2 linked regions of the Solitalea lacus genome follow. The protein of the gene in region 1 interacts with the protein of each later gene in a pairwise test. Links are inferred from orthologs where the notes say so. Each region holds a gene or a part of one and is shown on either strand. Other genes may lie near its edges. The genes, in order: L2B55_RS00095 and priA.

The links.
Region 2: the proteins of L2B55_RS00095 (region 1) and priA interact in binary tests that used the Escherichia coli proteins (3 or more experiments, as listed by UniProt). The link is inferred for Solitalea lacus from one-to-one orthologs.

The regions. Positions count from the first base shown.
Region 1 is NZ_CP091740.1:34,032-43,395, forward strand. What follows is about bases 560-3,245. They hold L2B55_RS00095 (single-stranded DNA-binding protein), read right to left. Parts: upstream 2,295-3,245; coding sequence 1,824-2,294; downstream 560-1,823. Other genes in these bases: L2B55_RS00090 (OmpA family protein), read right to left, coding at 560-1,667; mutY (A/G-specific adenine glycosylase), read right to left, coding at 2,337-3,245. Also shown: L2B55_RS00085 (purple acid phosphatase family protein), read left to right, coding at 1-281; more of L2B55_RS00090, read right to left, coding at 369-559; more of mutY, read right to left, coding at 3,246-3,380; L2B55_RS00105 (HU family DNA-binding protein), read left to right, coding at 3,429-3,806; L2B55_RS00110 (tetratricopeptide repeat protein), read left to right, coding at 3,824-4,654; L2B55_RS00120 (Rne/Rng family ribonuclease), read left to right, coding at 5,022-6,572; L2B55_RS00125 (PLDc N-terminal domain-containing protein), read right to left, coding at 6,657-6,899; DNA repair protein RadA, read left to right, coding at 7,068-8,456; L2B55_RS00135 (DUF1572 family protein), read left to right, coding at 8,459-8,989; L2B55_RS00140 (hypothetical protein), read left to right, coding at 9,190-9,364. UniProt on the Escherichia coli protein: Plays an important role in DNA replication, recombination and repair. Binds to ssDNA and to an array of partner proteins to recruit them to their sites of action during DNA metabolism. Acts as a sliding platform that migrates on DNA via reptation.
Region 2 is NZ_CP091740.1:3,215,939-3,225,723, forward strand. What follows is about bases 2,812-5,918. They hold priA (replication restart helicase PriA), read left to right. Parts: upstream 2,812-3,176; coding sequence 3,177-5,660; downstream 5,661-5,918. Other genes in these bases: L2B55_RS13965 (DUF423 domain-containing protein), read left to right, coding at 2,812-3,105; L2B55_RS13975 (hypothetical protein), read right to left, coding at 5,657-5,918. In the rest of the region: L2B55_RS13960 (DUF3352 domain-containing protein), read right to left, coding at 1-2,602; more of L2B55_RS13965, read left to right, coding at 2,713-2,811; more of L2B55_RS13975, read right to left, coding at 5,919-6,337; L2B55_RS13980 (protein-L-isoaspartate(D-aspartate) O-methyltransferase), read left to right, coding at 6,454-7,098; SsrA-binding protein SmpB, read right to left, coding at 7,160-7,612; L2B55_RS13990 (Nramp family divalent metal transporter), read right to left, coding at 7,699-9,585; L2B55_RS13995 (metal-dependent transcriptional regulator), read right to left, coding at 9,591-9,785.

The sequences.
Region 1 (9,364 bases):
ACTCGGAAGAAGAGCACGGCAGTACGCATTCACGCAAAATGTTCGCAGACTTATTTAACAAAGGGAAAGTAGATATGGTAATTTGTGGACACACCCATACTTATAAAGTTCACGAACGTAAACCAGGCACGCATAATTATCCGATTATTATTGGCGGAGGCCCGATAGACGGAAAACGCACACTTATTAAACTAAAAGCTGATACAAAAAAACTAAGCATGCAAATGCTTGATGATAATGGTTCTGAGGTAGGCAACTATTTGGTAAGCAAAAATGCTTAATTCATAATCATTGTAAAATAATTTAATGCAAAAAGCAGAGTCAAATACTCTGCTTTTTGCATTTAGGGCAATATCTTAACCTAGGGGTTATTTTTTTGTCACCCTAATATCAATCCGGCGGTTTTGAGCCTTACCCTCTTCTGTATCATTACTAGCTACCGGGTGTTCATGTCCATAGCCTTCTGCTGAAATACGTTTTCCGTCAATACCTAATTTTTCCAACTCGGCCTTAACATTGTTAGCTCTATCTGTCGAAAGTTTAAGATTGGCTTTAGCATCACCAACATTGTCTGTATAGCCTCCAATTTTCACTTCTACATTAGGATAGGCTTTCAAAATCTCGGCAATGTTCTGCAATTGTTCTTGTGATTCTGGCTTTAAAACAGCCGAACCGGTTTCAAAAGTTAACCGGTCAAACGAAAACCATGTAGTCTTATCAACCGGTTTGTTTGCATCTTCAATAAAGGCAATCAGTTTATTTTCGATACCAAACTCAGGAATATTTAACTCAATACCATTGGGTAATTTTCTTTTGAAGAAAGCTCCCAATTTTTCTGCTGCTTTTGTTGCTGCATCAGAAGCCATCTGTGCTGCTGTGTCTACCATTTCCGTAGCCTTATCAACCATTGAGTCAACAGTTGGGGTTACAGCAGTCATATCAGGTTTTTTATTACAACTTCTCCACAAGAAAAATACTGCTAACAGCGCAACAGCAGCAAGTAATAAATTACGCAGCCATGATGATCCGCTCGGAGAAGGTGCTGCATGCTCCGCATGTCGGGCCGCCCCCGTAACTGTATCCTTTATACTTCCTAAATTGGATCCCAAATTGGCCAAACTACCCAAGCCGAGTAAACTACTTAAACCGGCTGGAGCAGCATTAATGATATTATCTTTCTGACTACCTAAAAAGCTAAGAAGACCACTCAACCCAAGACCTTCATTAACAACTTTTTTCCCTAAGAAACTCATCACTATCGTAGCTGCCAGGCTCAGAATAGAACCGGCGCTTGAACTTTTAAGCCCAGAAACACTCCCCAACATAGTGGACAATTCAGCTGTTTTATCCCCAAAAAGCGATGAAAGAAGCTTTTTCCCTTGTTCAATCACACCCCCTGATTCCCCACTACCCAACCCTGTCAATAAATCATTAGGATGAGACAGGACACTATTTGCACCTCCTCCTGCACCTTTGATCAAATCAAAGATGCCACTCATTGCAGATGAATCCGATGATTTATTTAATAACCCTGCCAAAATACTTGGGAATGCAGTTCCCATTGCTGAGCTTACACTACTAGGTGATTCATCAAACATTGAGGATGCCTGAGAAACCAAATCGGGGGAGACAAACCCTTTGAGGGTGTCAATAATATTTGTTGCCATAAATTTTAGATTTTGGTTTATAAATAGAGTGTTTACAGGTTATCTTTTAAAGATAACGTTTTCAACTGACTATTAATCAATATTTTAATAACAAAGAAGGCAGACTCTTTAATAGAATCTGCCTCGTTATAAATAGATGCTCTAAATAACAATAAATTAAAATGGAAGATCATCGTCTGGCGAATCTTGGCTTGCAGAAATTGCCGCAGGAATATGTTCATCAACCTTTCCTTGATTTTGCGAAGATTCATACGTTCCCGAAGAGCTGTAACTGCCTCCATTTACTGGTTCGTTATCACTCTTTCTTCCCAACATGGTAAAGTTATCGGCTACAATCTCCGTTTGGTAGCGCTTGTGTCCTTCCTTATCTTCCCAAGAACGGGTTCGGAGTTTACCTTCAATGTAAACCAACTTACCTTTAACAAGGAATTTCTCAGCAATGTCGGCCAAACCTCGCCACATTACAATATTGTGCCATTCAGTTTGTTCAACCTTTTTACCATCTTTTGTATATGTTTCGGAGGTTGCCAAAGGGAAACTTGCCACCTTTACACCGCCTTCCAGGTGTCTTAATTCGGGATCCTTGCCCAAATGTCCAACTAAGATAACTTTGTTAATTCCAGACATAGATAAACTGTATTTAGCTCAATTTAGATTTTTCAGAATAAGTTAAAACTTTTTTAAATAATTATCAACTAATTTTGGTACAGCATAGTTCTCCATCATTTCTCCCGCAACCCAACAACCATTTTCAAAACTATCTATCCTATAACCAATTGCTTCCATTTCCCAGAAACGGGCATATATAACTTGGTGAGATAAAACATGTTTTTTCTCATCTGAAACCGACATAATTCTGAACGATTTCCCGGGAAAAATTCTCTGAAAAAAATTGTCTTTCAGTATCTCTTCTTCAGATAATGACCTTGAGCTTTCTATCAACGGAAAATCATACATGTTTTGCCATATATCTTTTCCTAAACGCTTCTTTAACAGTACACCATCGTCCTGTCTAAAGATCAAATAATTGAAATAACGCGACTTAGTCACAATCTTTTTAGCCTTAACAGGCAATTCACTTATCTTCTGTTCTTTATATGCAACACAGGTAAGTTTTAGCGGACAATCTCCACAATTTGGAGCAACAGGTTTACATTGCCGGGCTCCAAACTCCATAATTGCCTGATTATAAACCGTAGGCTCTGCATATAATAGCAATTCATAGGCCAATTCTTTGAATTGCTTCTTTCCTGCACTGCTATCTATGGGTGTTTCAATCCCGAAATGCCTTGAAAGCAGCCGATAGACATTGCCGTCAACCACCGCATGACGTTCATTAGCAGAAAATGACGAGATAGCCGCTGCTGTATATTCTCCAACCCCCTTGAGCTTTATTAATTGCTCGTACTGTGTCGGAAATACTCCATTGTATTGTTCAATTACAATCTTTGCAGTAGCGTGCATGTTACGGGCACGGGAATAGTACCCTAACCCCTGCCATAGCTTGAGTACTTCATCTTCTGATGCCTGGGCTAATTCGGTTACTGTATTGAACCGTTCATGAAATTTATGAAAATAAGGGAGCCCTTGTTCCACACGTGTTTGCTGCAAAATAACTTCAGAAAGCCATATTACATAGGCATCTTGTGTGTTGCGCCAAGGCAAATCTCTCTTATTAATTTTGTACCATTTTGTAACTTCTTCAACAAACACTTAAAAAAATATTTTTTTGATTTTTATAATCGGTTTAAACACATAACTTTGCAACCCCAAATTAATGAAGACGTTAGGACTTTAAAAAGAAAAAAGATGACTAAAGCTGAGGTAATTGCAGAAATTGCACAAAAAACTGGAATTGAGAAAGTTGATGTAGCAGAGTGTGTTGAAGCATTTTTCAAAGTAATCAAAAACTCAATGATTGAAGGCGAGAATGTTTATGTGAGAGGATTTGGAAGCTTTGTTATCAAAAAAAGAGCTGAAAAAACTGCCAGAAATATTTCTAAAAACACTGCAATCATTATTCCTGAGCACTTTATCCCAAGCTTTAAACCGGCAAAAGTGTTTGTAGAGAAAGTAAAAAACAGCAGTGCGAAAGCTAAAATGGCTGCAGCTGCTGCAGAAAGAGTAGTAGAAGCGTAATTTAACACCCTATCAAATTGTTGTCGAGAAAACAAATAATAGTCATTCTGTCGGTAGTTATACTGGTTGGAGTTCTGTATTCACTCGACATCAAAGGGCTGGTAAACCCCAAAGAGGGCAAGAAAGCGGAGGAGGCTCAGGCCGAATCAACAGTTTCAACAGAATCGATTGCTAAATCGGCAAAAAAACAGTTAAACCCTGGAACAGCCAAACGAATTGAAGATCTGGAAGCTCAATTAGCCAAAGACCCTCAAAATGCCGAATTGAAAAAAGCACTCGCTCAAGAATGGGAAAAAGCAAGTTTAAGCTACAGCTATGTAAGTGGCTTGTACTACTATGAAATTGCCCAAACACAACCAGAGTTAAAAAATTGGTTAACAGCGGGAGATAAATTACAGGCAGGAATTTCCGCATTAAATGATAGCTTGGCAGTGAAGTTTGTTGTTGAAAAAGCAATAAATTCTTACCAAAAAGCGCTGGAAATGGATCCTGAAAATTTAGATGCTAAAACCGGTTTAGGGATCTGTTTTGTTGAAGCTACTCAAAACCCAATGCAGGGTATTACTTTGCTTCGCGAGGTAGTTGAAAAAGACCCTGAAAACGTAAAAGCAAACCTAAATTTAGGATTGTTTTCTATGCGATCAGGCCAGTATGATAAAGCTGAAAAACGCTTTATCACCGTTCTGAAAAAAGCCCCAAGTGGCGATGCTTATTTTTACCTGGGTGAAACGTATCGAAACCTGGGCCAAAAGGCTAAAGCAATTGAGGCTTATCAGAAATCAAAGGAATTCATAGTTGATCCGCAGTTTACTGCGCAAATTGACATGATTATAAAAGAGCTTAAATAAATTGTAACACCTTAAAACGACTTTAAGTTATGCCAAGCGGTAAGAAAAGAAAAAGACATAAAATGGCTACCCACAAGCGCAAAAAACGCTTAAGAAAAAACAGACATAAGAAGAAATAGTTAATCTTCTTTTCGCTATTATTGCTTACAAGGACATAAACTGCAAAACAATGCGCTTGTGTCCTTGTTTTTCGTCTATTTAATCAGTTTTTAAGGTTTACAGTAGCCATTAAAAACGATAATAGTTAGCTTATGAATAATTGTAATCATAAGCACTTTGTTGGAATTCAGTAGAGAATTAATCGTATTTCTAACCATCTCACTTGTTGGCAGTATGCTAATCAAGTAGATTATCTGGGATTTATTTTTTGGTAAAGGAACTTCTAATCAATTCAACTCCAACCGGAGTTACCATCGCCTTATTAAAAGATAAACAACTTGTAGAGCTACATCAGGAACAGCGTAATAAGAATTATGCTGTTGGCGATATTTATCTTGGCCGTATTAAAAAAATAATGCCGGGCTTAAACGCCGCATTTGTTGATGTAGGTTATGAGAAGGATGCCTTTTTGCACTACCTCGACCTCGGTCCGCAGGTACGTTCGCTATTAAAGGTAACCAAAGAAGTACGAAACGGAAGTCACAATTACCACGATCTTCAAAGCTTTAAAGGTGAAGAGGATATTAATAAAAGCGGTAAGATTTCTGAAGTTCTTAGCAAGAACCAACTAATACCTGTTCAAATTGCTAAAGAACCTATTTCAACCAAAGGCCCACGCTTAAGTTCAGATATTTCTTTAGCCGGTCGTTTTGTGGTGCTTGTACCTTTTTCTGACACCATTTCCATCTCAAAAAAAATCAAAACTTCAGCAGAGCGCATGCGTCTGAAGAAACTGATTGAAAGCATTAAACCAAAAAACTTTGGCGTAATCATCAGAACGGTTTCTGAAAACAAAGGTGTAGCTGAGCTGCATGCAGATTTAACTGAGTTGGTAAATAAATGGGAGGAGTTTGCACGCAGATTAAAGACGGCCGAGCCTACACGAAAGGTTCTGGGTGAAATCGACCGTACATCAAGCATTCTACGAGATATATTAAGCCCTGATTTTCAAAACATTATTGTTGATGATCAAGGAATTTACGAGGAAATACGTTCGTACATTCATAACATTGCCCCTGAGCAGGAGAAAATCGTTAAACTTCACAAAGGTCGTGAAGCTCTTTTTGAGCAATATGGCATTGAGAAGCAAATAAAATCATCATTCGGCCGCACTGTAAATTTCCATGGTGGAGCTTACCTGATCATCGAAAGCACTGAGGCTATGCATGTTATCGATGTAAACAGCGGTAACCGCAATGCCAGCGAAGACACTCAGGAAGAAAATGCACTGCTGGTAAACACTGAGGCTGCAAAAGAAATTGCCCGTCAATTGCGCTTACGCGATTTAGGCGGTATTATCGTGATTGATTTTATTGATATGCACAAACCGACTAACCGTAAAGCTTTATACGATGCTTTGCGTAAAGAAATGTCGGAAGACCGTGCAAAACACACAATTTTACCACCAAGTAAATTTGGCTTAGTACAAATTACCCGCCAACGTGTTCGTCCTGAAATGAATATTGTTACTGTTGAAAAGTGCCCAACTTGTAACGGTACCGGCGAGGTGAAAGCCACCATTACTTTGATTGATGACATTCAAAATAACTTGCAATATATTCTGGAAGAACAAAATGAAGACAATATTACACTATGCGTTCATCCGTACATTGCGGCTTACTTAACCAAAGGCTTTCCTTCAATCCGAATGAAGTGGTTGTTCAATTACCGTAAATGGGTAAAAGTTAAAGCTGTTACTTCATATACGTTAACTGAATATCATTTCTTTAATCCTAGCGAAGAAGAAATCTCTTTCTAGGGCTTGTCATACTTTAGAAAGCGCTATTCATTAGAATTATTATAAAAAAGGAGCCGAAGCTCCTTTCATATTCTTTTTTATCAATTAAGCTTGAACAGGCTCTTTTAATTTATTCCTTATGATTAAGTAAATAATACTTCCAATCAGTGGGAATAACACAATCAAAAGTATCGACAATAAGGTATTAGTACCTGACATATTAGAACGCACAATATCTACTAAACATACCACCCACAATATCAGAGATGGCAAAATTACAATTAGGCCAAAAAGCAGTAATACTATTTCACCTGTGCCAAGATTAAGAAAAGCTAATAAGGTATTCATAAATAAAATTTTTAGGTTGTATTTCAAATATAGTGACCTTTCCTAAAAAGTATACTCAAAGCAAAGCAATCTTATTCCATTTTTTAAATAGGCAATGTGAAAATTTATTAGGCTTATTGCCCATAATTTTCACATTTTCATATTCTCAAATTTTTCAATTTAACTACGTTGTCAAAAATTAAAACCTCCTATTTCTGTCAAAGCTGCGGCTACCAGTCACCTAAATGGCTAGGCAAATGTCCTTCATGCTTATCATGGAATACCTTTGTTGAAGAGGTGATAGAAAAAACTAATAGTAATATTCCTGACTGGAAAGCCCCATCAACTTCAACAAGTTTTCAACGGGCTGCCAAACCACAAGAAATCACCTCTATTGCATATAATGAACAACAGCGCATTCTCACCCATGATGGTGAACTCGACCGTGTTTTGGGAGGAGGGATTGTCCAAGGATCATTAGTGCTGATTGGAGGAGAGCCTGGTATTGGGAAATCAACTTTAATGCTACAATTGGCGTTAACATTGAAGAATCAACGAGTACTTTATGTTTCTGGCGAAGAAAGTGATCAGCAGATAAAGATGCGAGCGGAGCGCATCGATAATGCCAGAGGAAGCGGAAACTGCTACATTCTTACAGAAACCTCTACCCAAAATATTTTCAAGCAGATAGAAGAGCTGGAGCCCAATATTGTCATTATCGATTCGATACAAACATTATATTCTGCTCATATTGACTCAACTCCGGGAAGCGTATCACAAGTTCGGGAATGCACAGCCGAGATGCTCCGCTTTGCGAAAGAAACTTCAACTCCGGTATTCCTGATAGGCCATATAACCAAAGACGGAATGATAGCCGGCCCAAAAATACTGGAGCATATGGTTGATACTGTTTTACAGTTTGAAGGCGACAGGCATTATTCGTACCGCATTTTGCGTGCAGTAAAAAACCGTTTCGGCTCTGCCGCTGAATTGGGCATTTACGAGATGCAGGGAAGCGGCCTAAGAGAAGTGAGTAATCCATCGGAAATCTTATTATCGCAGCGTGATGAGCCTCTTAGTGGCGTTACCGTGTCAGCAACTGTTGAAGGTGCTCGTACCATGTTAGTTGAAACGCAGGCATTGGTTAGCCACTCTGCCTATGGCACTCCACAACGTTCTGCCACAGGTTTTGATATCCGGAGGATGAACATGCTGATTGCAGTTCTGGAAAAAAGAGGCGGCTTCAAGCTTGGAATGAAGGATGTTTTTGTAAATATTACTGGTGGAATCAGGATTGAGGATCCGGCAATCGATTTGGGACTTGTTGCAGCAATTATCTCCTCAAACGAGGACATTCCCGTTTCTTATAAAACTTGCTTTGCTGCCGAGGTTGGCTTATCCGGCGAAATCAGAGCCGTTAACCGTATTGAACAACGCATTGCTGAAGCAGAGAAACTAGGATTTGAACAAATATTTATTTCAAAGTACAACCAAAAATCATTGGATTTAAAACGATTTAACATCGAAATTGTTAGTGTTGGTAAAATTGAAGAAGTGTTTAATTATTTATTTGGTTAACTATGAAAACAATCGGACAGGTTTACATTGAAAATGTTAAGAAGCTTTTCAATTCACAAAAAGAACTTGCAGACAAAACATTTGCACAACTAACTGACAATGAATTGCATTTTACCCCCGATGAAAATACCAACAGCATAGCCATTCAAATTCAGCATATAAGCGGCAATATGAAATCCCGATTTACTGATTTTTTTATTTCTGACGGAGAAAAACCTAATCGTAATCGTGATGAAGAGTTTCAAGAGCGACAATTAACGAGAAGTGAATTACTAGCAACCTGGGAAAGTAGCTGGACTACTCTGATGAATTTGCTAAATACTCTTAAAGACGAGGACTTGCTTAAAACCGTATATATACGTTCAGAGCCTCACTCCGCTTTGGATGCCATCAATCGGCAGGTTAATCATTATGCGTATCATGTTGGCCAAATTGTTCAATTGGGCAAGCTCATTAAAAAAGACAAATGGAGTTCTTTAAGTATCCCACTGAATCAATCACAGGCTTTTAACGATTCCTTTATGAAAAAATAATGCAACTATAACTAAAATATTTCCAGCCAATTACGACCTTAATTCAACTTTATTTCGTATCTTATTTCAGATAAGATTAAACCATTATTCTTAAAATTAGTCTACTTAACCGATACGTATAAATACGCAAATTGAAAATATTATATTGAACTGAATTAAAGTAAAATTACTTTTGGAATAGAAAATTAAACCCAAAGCCTATGGATTTAAATTTAAACGCTCAAACATCTAAATTAGAAAGTATTCCAACCGTTTCTAAGCTCTCGAAAGTATCTTCTGTATATGAAGCTACTGATGGCAAAAATATAGACAATCAAACTGTTAAATTATACCGCAAAGAAGTAATACTTCCGGTTCTTTTAATGTTGGCAACAT
Region 2 (9,785 bases), 3.2 Mb from region 1 along the record:
TTTCACCCTTGTCAGATAACATTAACAACTCGCCAGCTTTAGGTATTGTTAAACCAATTAAATATTTTTCGGGTTGTTCTTCAAAAAACTGAACAGTATTGCCTGCCTCTCCAACTGGCTCATAGTCATACACCAATGACCCATCAGTTGAATAAACAAACAAATGATTCTTATCGAAAAACACATATTCGGGTGTTGAGTCTCCTGCTATATTTTTCAAGGCAAAGAAATGCTCTCCAGACCAGGCACCTAAACTTTTCTCTCTTACCCTTCCATCAAAAAACACAGTTACTACATTTCCAGCCGTATCAGCACTAACATATTTTGAATTGGCAGTGTTTGTTCCTGTTGACCGATAAAATTGATTTTTGATTAAAACCGGCACCTTTCCTGTTGCAAGTTGTTTACCTTTTCTATCGAAATACACAAACCTATTATCATTTGTATAGCCAAATAAAAAAGAAATTCCACTTACTTTGGCTAGCTGAACGGATTGGTTAAATAATCCAACATTACGTTTGGGATTCCAGCCTTCAAGAGCCTTTCCATTTAAATCATATATTAAAATTGACTGATCCTGCAAAGTGGTTACAATGCGATAATCATTATTGTTATCATAATCGAACAAAGACACCGGAGTAGTAATACGTTTGCGAAAACTAATCGGAAAATGAGGTAAAGGCTTTCCGTTTTCATCAGTTACATATAGTTTACTTGCTGTATTAAAAATCAGCAAAGGACTGCCATTTTTTTGAACAGATTTAACCTCTCCCATAATTGGTTCTGCCAATTTTACTTTCCAAAGCAAACGCCCTTCTTCAGTGTAGAAATACAATTGGTTTTGTATATCAGTAAATAACCAGTTATTTTTTCCTGCCGAAGAGCTTATTAAAACAGGAGCAGCATTCATATCGGCATCTAAACTAATTGTTTTTGCAAGTGTGTATTTAGAGTTGTCTTTTGAGGTAAGTTTATTTTGATGAGGTTGATACAACAAATTTAAATTACTGAAAAACTGCCCTCCACTAGTATTTAACTGATAGGTTAATCCATAAAAGTTGTTAAATCCTTGATCCGCGGAAAGGTAATTAAAGTAATCTTTTTGTATTCCGTTCAAGAGCATACGTTTGCTATTTGCAAAGTTTAGATAAACGAAAACAGATGATTCCTCATTGATGTACTGCTTATAACTTAGATAGCTTTTGTCCTGATCCAGATAATTTAAAGATTGATATTCATCAATAAACTGCTGCAAAACTCCTTGAGATGCTGCGGTAATAAGCCAATTATTCACTATGGTAAAGTAAGGTCTTCTGATTTCCTTAAAAACGCCACCCAATGCAGAGCTCAATAAATCAGGATAACTGCAATAAAAAACAGGATATCCCTTGTAAAAAGGCTCAAACGCAGGAGAGCTTCTTCTACCTTTATCCACATATACAATATTCTTCAAAAAAGCGGAGGCTTTAGAAGTATCTTTCAATGCGATAATCCCCAAATGATTTGCCCTTACAGTTAAACCGTCATTGTCATAAATAGCCAAGGCGAATTCATTTCCCATAAAATCAGCCCAATCATTTTCAAAGTCTGATTTATATATTTTATTGAATGAATCTAACCACGTATCATAGGCTCCAATTTGTTTGCTTTGCCCCAAAAAGACTTTATGATCTTTTTTAAATTGTGAATAGTTACTAATGCCGAAATCAATTAAAACCGATGTTTGGTTGGCTACAACAGATGGAATTGTAATTTTTTGTGCTTTTTGATTTAAAAACAAAGCTAAATACTCTGCATTGGAAAGACTTGCCTGAGTAATGCCGTTAAACATAAGTGCATCACTTTTAAAATTAAGATTGAGAAAGCTTGACTGAGCTATTTGTGACAAAAAATTGAATTCTCCCTGGTCCGCCTTGTTCAAGAAAGCATCAACAACTACTGGCAATTGCTTATAATTAATGTAAAGAGAAGCATTTAATGCCATTTTTTTAACATTTTCCACCTTAAAAAACGTCCCGAATGAAGGAGCAGCGGTATTCCTTTGCACTTCTATACTCTCTCTTATCAACTGCTCATCAAAACTCCCAATCAACATGCCATTTGTTCTGCACAGCGAAAACACTGCTTTATTTTCAAGTGAAATTGCATAAACGTCGGTATCTTCAATTTTCTTGGTTGAAAACTTTAATCCAGTTTCATTATCATCCAAATTTTTAAAATAGTTTTTCAGTTCTTCTTGGTTATCTATAGCAACGACAAATAACAATTCGGTATTTCCGGCTGTTGTAGGATGAAGAGATACAAGCATCCGACTTTTTTTAAGCTGTTTTCCTAAATCAGCATGCTGAAGAAAATAGCTGTTTAGCAGTTTAAATTTTTCATTCTGGTTAGATGTAAACAAATTAGTAAACATGTCACTCTTTTTAAAAAAGGAGAAAAGTTCATCAGAATGCTGAAAATCAACAACTATAGCTGCCGTAACCGGAATAGCTTTAAAAGGTTGTGTTTGCGAGAGACTTGAGTTTAAGTTTTTAAAATAGAAGTATGCCACTGAGATTACTGCTGTAATCAGTAATATCACTGTTGCCCAAAATTTATTCATTGAGAATGATTTATAAACAAAAATATACTTTTACACTTTTCTAACGTTTATTTCTTGTAAACTGTTGTTAATTTTGTTGCTTATTTCATAAAACGATTAACCTTCCGTTCATGCAAAAACAAGTTTTAATGATTGCAGCCATTTGCGGAGCTCTGGCTGTAGGACTGGGTGCATTTGGGGCTCACGGACTTAAACCTCTGCTTAATGATTACCAGCTTTCTATTTGGGAAAAAGGAGTTCAATATCAATTTTACCACACTATGGTGATGCTGGTTTTGGCATTTTACCCTAAAATATCCGTTAAAAGTTCATTTTTAAGAGCTGTTTGGTTTTTCCTTGCCGGAATTGTTTTGTTCTCCGGTTCATTATACATTTTGGCTTTAAAAGACCTTATTGGCATAAGCAACACAACTTTTATTGGCATCATAACTCCATTCGGGGGTATATCCTTTATTATTGGCTGGATGTCAATCTTTATTGGAGCTATGCGCGAACGAATGTAAGTGTTAGTAACTTATCATCGAATTTGCGTTGTCTATTTTTAATATCGAAAATCTAACAGCTCAATTCCTATATGCTTAAGCTTCATAATGGTGATTATAACGACAGGGTAACGTTATTTGCCGAGGTGATACTCCCATTGGCTATTTCGCGCAATTATACCTATCGAGTTCCGCATGAATTGAATCAACAGATAAGAGTTGGGCAACGGGTTGTGGTGCAGTTCGGAAAAAACAAAGTATATACCGCCCTGGTAAATCAACTGACAACTGATGCTCCAACATTGTATGAAGCTAAATATATCATTTCGATATTGGATGACATGCCATTAATTACCGAAAATCAATTACGCATGTGGCAGTGGATTTCATCATACTACATGTGTTACATTGGCGAAGTAATGAATGCGGCCCTTCCTTCGGCCATGAAATTGGCTAGCGAAACCAAAGTTTTACTGAATCGGGACCACACATTCGATAAGAGCTTGCTTACTGATAAGGAGTACCTAGTTGTTGATGCGCTTGAAATTAAAGACGAGTTGAGTATTAACGACATCATGAAAGTACTGGGGCAAAAATTGGTAATGCCTATCGTTAAGTCGTTAAATGAAAAACAAATTGTTTTAGTTTCTGAAGAACTCAATAACCGATACAAGCCTAAATTTGAAACATTTGTACAACTGCACAAAGCTTACAATCGTCCTGAACAATTAAAAGAGCTGTTTCAATTACTTGAGCGTGCTCCTAAACAGGTGGATTTATTGATGGTGTATCTCCATCTTTCAAAAATTAAATCCTCTGTTAGTAAAAAAGAATTAATGGAAGAAAGTGGTGCTTCGGCTGCAGCTTTCACGGCATTGGTTGACAAGGATATTTTTCGTATTGAAAAGAAAGAAGTTAGCCGATTTTCGGAACCCGAAATTGAACTAATAAAAAACTATACACTGTCGGTTGCACAAGAAAGCGCACTGACTGAAATATTACAGGGATTTACGGAAAACATGCCTGTTTTATTGCATGGAGTAACTGCATCCGGCAAAACACAGATCTACATAAAGCTTATTGAGGACTGCTTAAAAACCGGAAAACAAACACTGTACCTCCTTCCTGAAATTGCCCTTACGGCCCAAATGATTCAGCGTTTGCAGGCCTATTTTGGTGACAATGTTGGCGTCTATCATTCCAAATACAATGACAATGAACGTGCTGAGATTTGGCAGAAAACGCTTAAAAATCAATATAAGATCATTTTAGGGGCTCGTTCATCAGTATTTCTACCTTTTGCCGATTTAGGGTTGATTATTGTTGATGAAGAACATGAAACCTCATTCAAGCAATTTGATCCTGCTCCGAGATATAATGCACGCGATACAGCCTTATACCTCTCCCACCTTCATGGCGCTAAAATAATTCTGGGATCGGCTACACCATCTGTAGAAAGCTACTTCAATGCAACCAGCGGTCGCTATAAATTGGTTTCGTTGGTCGAACGTTTTGGAGGTGTTCAACTTCCCGAAATTCAAGTAGCTGATTTACAGCAAGAGCGTAAACAAAAATCAATGCGCTCCCATTTCTCCAGTTTACTGTTTACAGAAATGGAGTTGGCATTAAACAAAAAAGAACAGATAATTTTATTTCAAAACCGTAGAGGGTATGCGCCTATGCTCGTGTGCGGGACTTGCGGTTTTACACCGAAATGCATTAATTGCGATATAAGTCTCACCTATCATAAACATGATAACAAACTGCACTGCCATTACTGCGGATTTAAGGAAGAGATTTTCTATCGTTGTCCGGCATGTGGCAGCACCCAAGTTGAACAAAAAGGCTTTGGTACAGAAAAAATTGAAGATGAACTTGCCATTATGTTTCCTTCGGCACGTATTGCACGCATGGACCTCGATTCGACCAGAAGTAAATATGGCTACCAACAGTTAATTAATGATTTTGAAGAACGCAAAATTGATATTTTGGTTGGAACCCAAATGGTCACCAAAGGGTTAGACTTTGAAAATGTCAGTTTAATTGGCATTCTCAATGCCGATGCCATGCTCAATTATCCTGATTTTAGAGCTTTTGAACGCAGCTACCAATTAATGACTCAAGTTAGCGGACGTGCCGGCCGAAGAAATAGTAGAGGTAAAGTAATTGTTCAAAGTAATCAACCTTCGCATAAAGTGATTGAGTGGGTAATGTACAATAAGTACGATTTGCTATTCAAGGCAGAATTGGCCGAGCGTAGTGGCTTCCAGTATCCTCCATTTTTCCGTTTAATTCAAATTGACATTAAAAACAGGGACCTTAACCAAGTAAGTGAATCAGCTGAGTTTTTAGCCAAAGATCTGAAGTTACAATTAGGGAAACGCGTCTTAGGACCTGAATTTCCTTTAATTGTTAGAATCCGTAATTTTTATATCAAAACAATATTAATTAAGGTTGAAAGAGAGAATGTTTCAATTGGTAAAGTTAAACAGCTAATTCAGGCTGCTATTGAACGCTTTTATACTCAAAAAGAGAACCGCAACAGCCTGATAAAGATTGATGTTGATCCCTATTAATCCTCAGATCCAAAGTTATATATCAGGGTTAGCCCGGCAATAGGATTAAAATAAGTTTCAAACGAATAGTGTCCTGGAGTTGAATATTTAATCCCATTGGTTTCTGTTTCTGATTTCTCATGAAACCAAATACTTTCAATTGATGAGGAAGCCATTATTGTTACTCGATCAACAGGATAAAATTTAATACCAATAAATGGAGAAAACCCTGCTCCATTTCTGTTATTTGTATAATTTGATTCTACCCCTAATGATGGTAATGTTTGCCCTTTATAATCTGATCGATAATAAAATAAATCTAAACCGATTACTGGACGAACTAATGTGTATAAAAACTCGCGTTCAAATCCTAAGCCAACCTTTAAATTTTGATACTTACCAGTATTGCTTGCACAAGTTGCACAATCCGGCGTTGGATTTTGATCGTTAAAGTGATTATATCTAGCACCTAAGCGAAAAGAAAAAAGATTATTCCGAACTTTAAATATTAATTCGTTTGCATAGCTAGCAACATAGTCATTGTTGTTATAATCAGTTCCTACAACAGGAATTTGCTCATTATAACTTACCAAATTAAGGCCAAAACTATACTTATAAGGCGAAATATTTTGAGCCTCTGATGGTTTACTAAATAAAAATAAAAGAGTTAAGATAAATAATAGTCTAAGTTTGATCATTTGAATAAATTAGATTTGAAAAGCAAATAAGAGTTTGGCTTTTTCACCGCCCCCTTTCATAAATTGAGTCAAATTTATTGTATTTTTGATATTTTATTAATTAAAATTCACATTTAATGCTCGATTCATATAAACACAAAGGATTAAGAAAAGTATTGGTTAAGCAGCTGAGAGAGAAAGGCATTAAAGATGAAAAGGTTCTAATTTCTATTGAAAAGATTCCGCGACACTTTTTTGTTGACAAATACACTGCAGAGGTTGCCTATGCTGATAAGGCGCTGAAAATTGATGCAGGGCAAACTATTTCACAACCCTATACGGTAGCCTACCAAACAGAACTATTGCACATTCAACCGGGAGAGAGAGTTTTGGAGATTGGAACAGGTTCGGGTTACCAAACCTCCATTCTATTGGAACTGGGTGCAGAAGTCTATACTATTGAACGACAAAAAGAGCTGTATGACAAAACGACTAAGTTTTTGCCTAAATTAGGCTATCACCCTCATTTTTATTTAGGGGACGGTTCTATGGGCATACCGGAACAGGCTCCTTTCAACAAAATATTGGTTACCGCCGGAGCACCTGGTATTCCTGAAACATTATTAAAACAATTGGCAATTGGAGGTATTTTGGTTATCCCTGTGGGTGATGAACAAGTTCAAACCATGACAACCGTTTTAAGGATATCTGAAAACGAGTTTGAAAAGGTAGAATTTGCCCAATTCAGGTTCGTACCCCTTATTGGTGACAAGGCTTGGTAAATAAGTCGACAATTCAAGATTTACAATTTTAGCCTAAAATCTAAAATTGTAAATCTCATTATTAAAACTTCCTCAGTCTGCCCATCTCTACTTTTGCATCTCGCTCCTTAATACTTTCGCGTTTATCAAATTCTTTTTTCCCCTGAGCAAGTGCAATCTCAATTTTAGCAAAACCGCGCTCATTGATAAACATGTAAAGAGGCACAATTGTATAGCCCTTCTCTTTTGTTTTTTGAGCTAATTTTTTTAATTCTTTTTTCTGCAAAAGTAAAACTCTGTCACGCTTAGCCTCATGATTATAAAATGAACCATGCGAATATTCAGCAATGTGCATATTGCGGATGTAAAGCTCATTATCCATAAAAGCACAAAATGCATCATTTATATTCACTTTGCCCTCTCTTACCGACTTAATCTCGGTTCCTAATAGCTTTACTCCGGCAGTATACTTATCAATTATATGATACTCGAAGTACGCCTTTTTATTCTTTATATTAATGTTATTACCCGACATGTCTATTTAATGAATGTACGAGAAAGTGTTTGGATGAAAAAATGGCCTGATTTATGCCGTGGCCCTGTTCTCCCCCTATCACTCAATCATTGTGGTTTTATAATTAACACCGGCACTTTTACTTTGTGTCTTACAGTGTCAACTGTGGCCCCAAAGATAACATCTTTTAAGGCTTTATGACCATGTGCCCCCATTACTAATAAATCAATCGGGTTTGAATTTACAATTTCAGAGATACTTTTTGCCGGATTACCATAGCCTATTTGATAGCTTACATCATATCCCATTCCTTCAATCTCGGCTACATATTTCTCCAGGTTTCTGATATCACTACGGGTTTCAAAATCATTAATATTCTGCCCAAGATATTGAGCCCCTGCTGTTTCAACAATATGGATCAAGGTATAGGAAGCATCTTTGCCCCCTTGAACCAAAGCATTACGAATTGAGTGCTTATCCATTTCTGAAAAATCAACTGTTACGGCAATGTTTTTATAGAATATAATTTCAGGAGACTCGAGATCCAAAGCTTCTCCGTGAGGCAAAAAGTCGTCTTTAGGGCTTTTCCTTCTAACAAAAGGCGAGAAAATCACATAGATTAGTAAGCAACCGCATAAAATGGCAATCGGTATCACAAAAATATAGATATAGATTACATCTTTACCTGCTGTTTTAATCCAACTTGTAATTTCTTCTATCACCAGTTTTACATTTAACGAAATGATGAGCGTTGCGCAAATCCAGGCCAATATTTTCACCCATAATTTAATAGCAAAGCCATTCATCTGCATTCTATCACTACAAAAATGAATGAGTGGAATTATTGCAAACCCTAATTGCAAACTTAAAACCACCTGACTGAGTACTAATAATTCCCCTAGTTTTTCCTCGCCCAACCAAATAATAGTTACAAAGGCAGGAACAATTGCAATTAAACGAGTAAGCAATCTACGTAACCATGGCCTAATACGTAAGTTCAAATAACCTTCCATTACAATTTGGCCGGCTAGGGTTCCTGTAATGGTAGAACTTTGTCCGGACGCAATTAAAGCAATTGCAAATAGTGCCGGAGCTAATGACCCGAAGATTGATGTCAGCAACTCATGAGCATCTTCAATATCAGCCACGTCATAATATCCATTGTTATGAAATGCGGCGGCTGCCAAAATCAAAATAGACGCGTTAACAAAAAATGCAAGATTCAGTGCAATCGTAGTATCAAAAAAATTGAACTTGAGGGCCTCTCTAAGGCTTTTTCGCTCACCACCAATCTTTCGTGTCTGCACTAAGGATGAGTGTAAATACAGATTGTGTGGCATTACTGTAGCTCCTATTATTCCAATCGCTATATAAAGAGCATCCCCTCCTAAAATAGAGGGCTTAAAACCTTTTGCAACTTCTCCAAAATCAGGTTGAGCGATAAAAACATCAACCAAAAATGACAGGCCAATAATTGAAACCATCGAAACAATAAAAACTTCCATGGTTCTAATGCCCTTATTCATCAGGAAGAGAATAATAAGCGTATCAAACACAGTTATTGAAACACCCCAAATTAAAGGTAGACCAAACAGCAATTTAAGTCCGATGGCCATTCCTATTACCTCAGCCAGGTCACATGCAGCAATGGCTATTTCAGCCAGGAAATAAAGCGATATATTAATGAACTTGGGATAGGTTTTACGGGAAGCTTGCGCCAAGTCCAAGCCTCTTACAATGCCTAAACGAGCACTTAAACTTTGCAGCAACAGCGCCATTAAATTTGACATTAGAAGCACCCAAATCAAATGATAACCGAATTTACTTCCACCGGCAATGTCGGTAGCCCAGTTACCCGGATCCATATAACCAACACTTACCATATAAGCCGGGCCAACGAACGCCAGAAAACGTTTCCAAGTGCTTTTATGTTGAGGAATACTTACGCTTGAGTGTACTTCGCCTAAGGAGGTTGTTGTTTGAACTTCTGCCATATTGCTTACTTCGCTATCAGAATGTTATTTGCTACTTCTTTACTTAAAAACAGATTTCTACCATCTGCCAGACTTATCAGCACAGATTGGTCGTATTCATTTTTTTCAGTTATATAAATAGATGTCCCTAACCCCAATTGCTGCTTTTCAAGAAATTGAAGAAATGAGTTACTATGATCGGATACTCCAGCAATTTTACC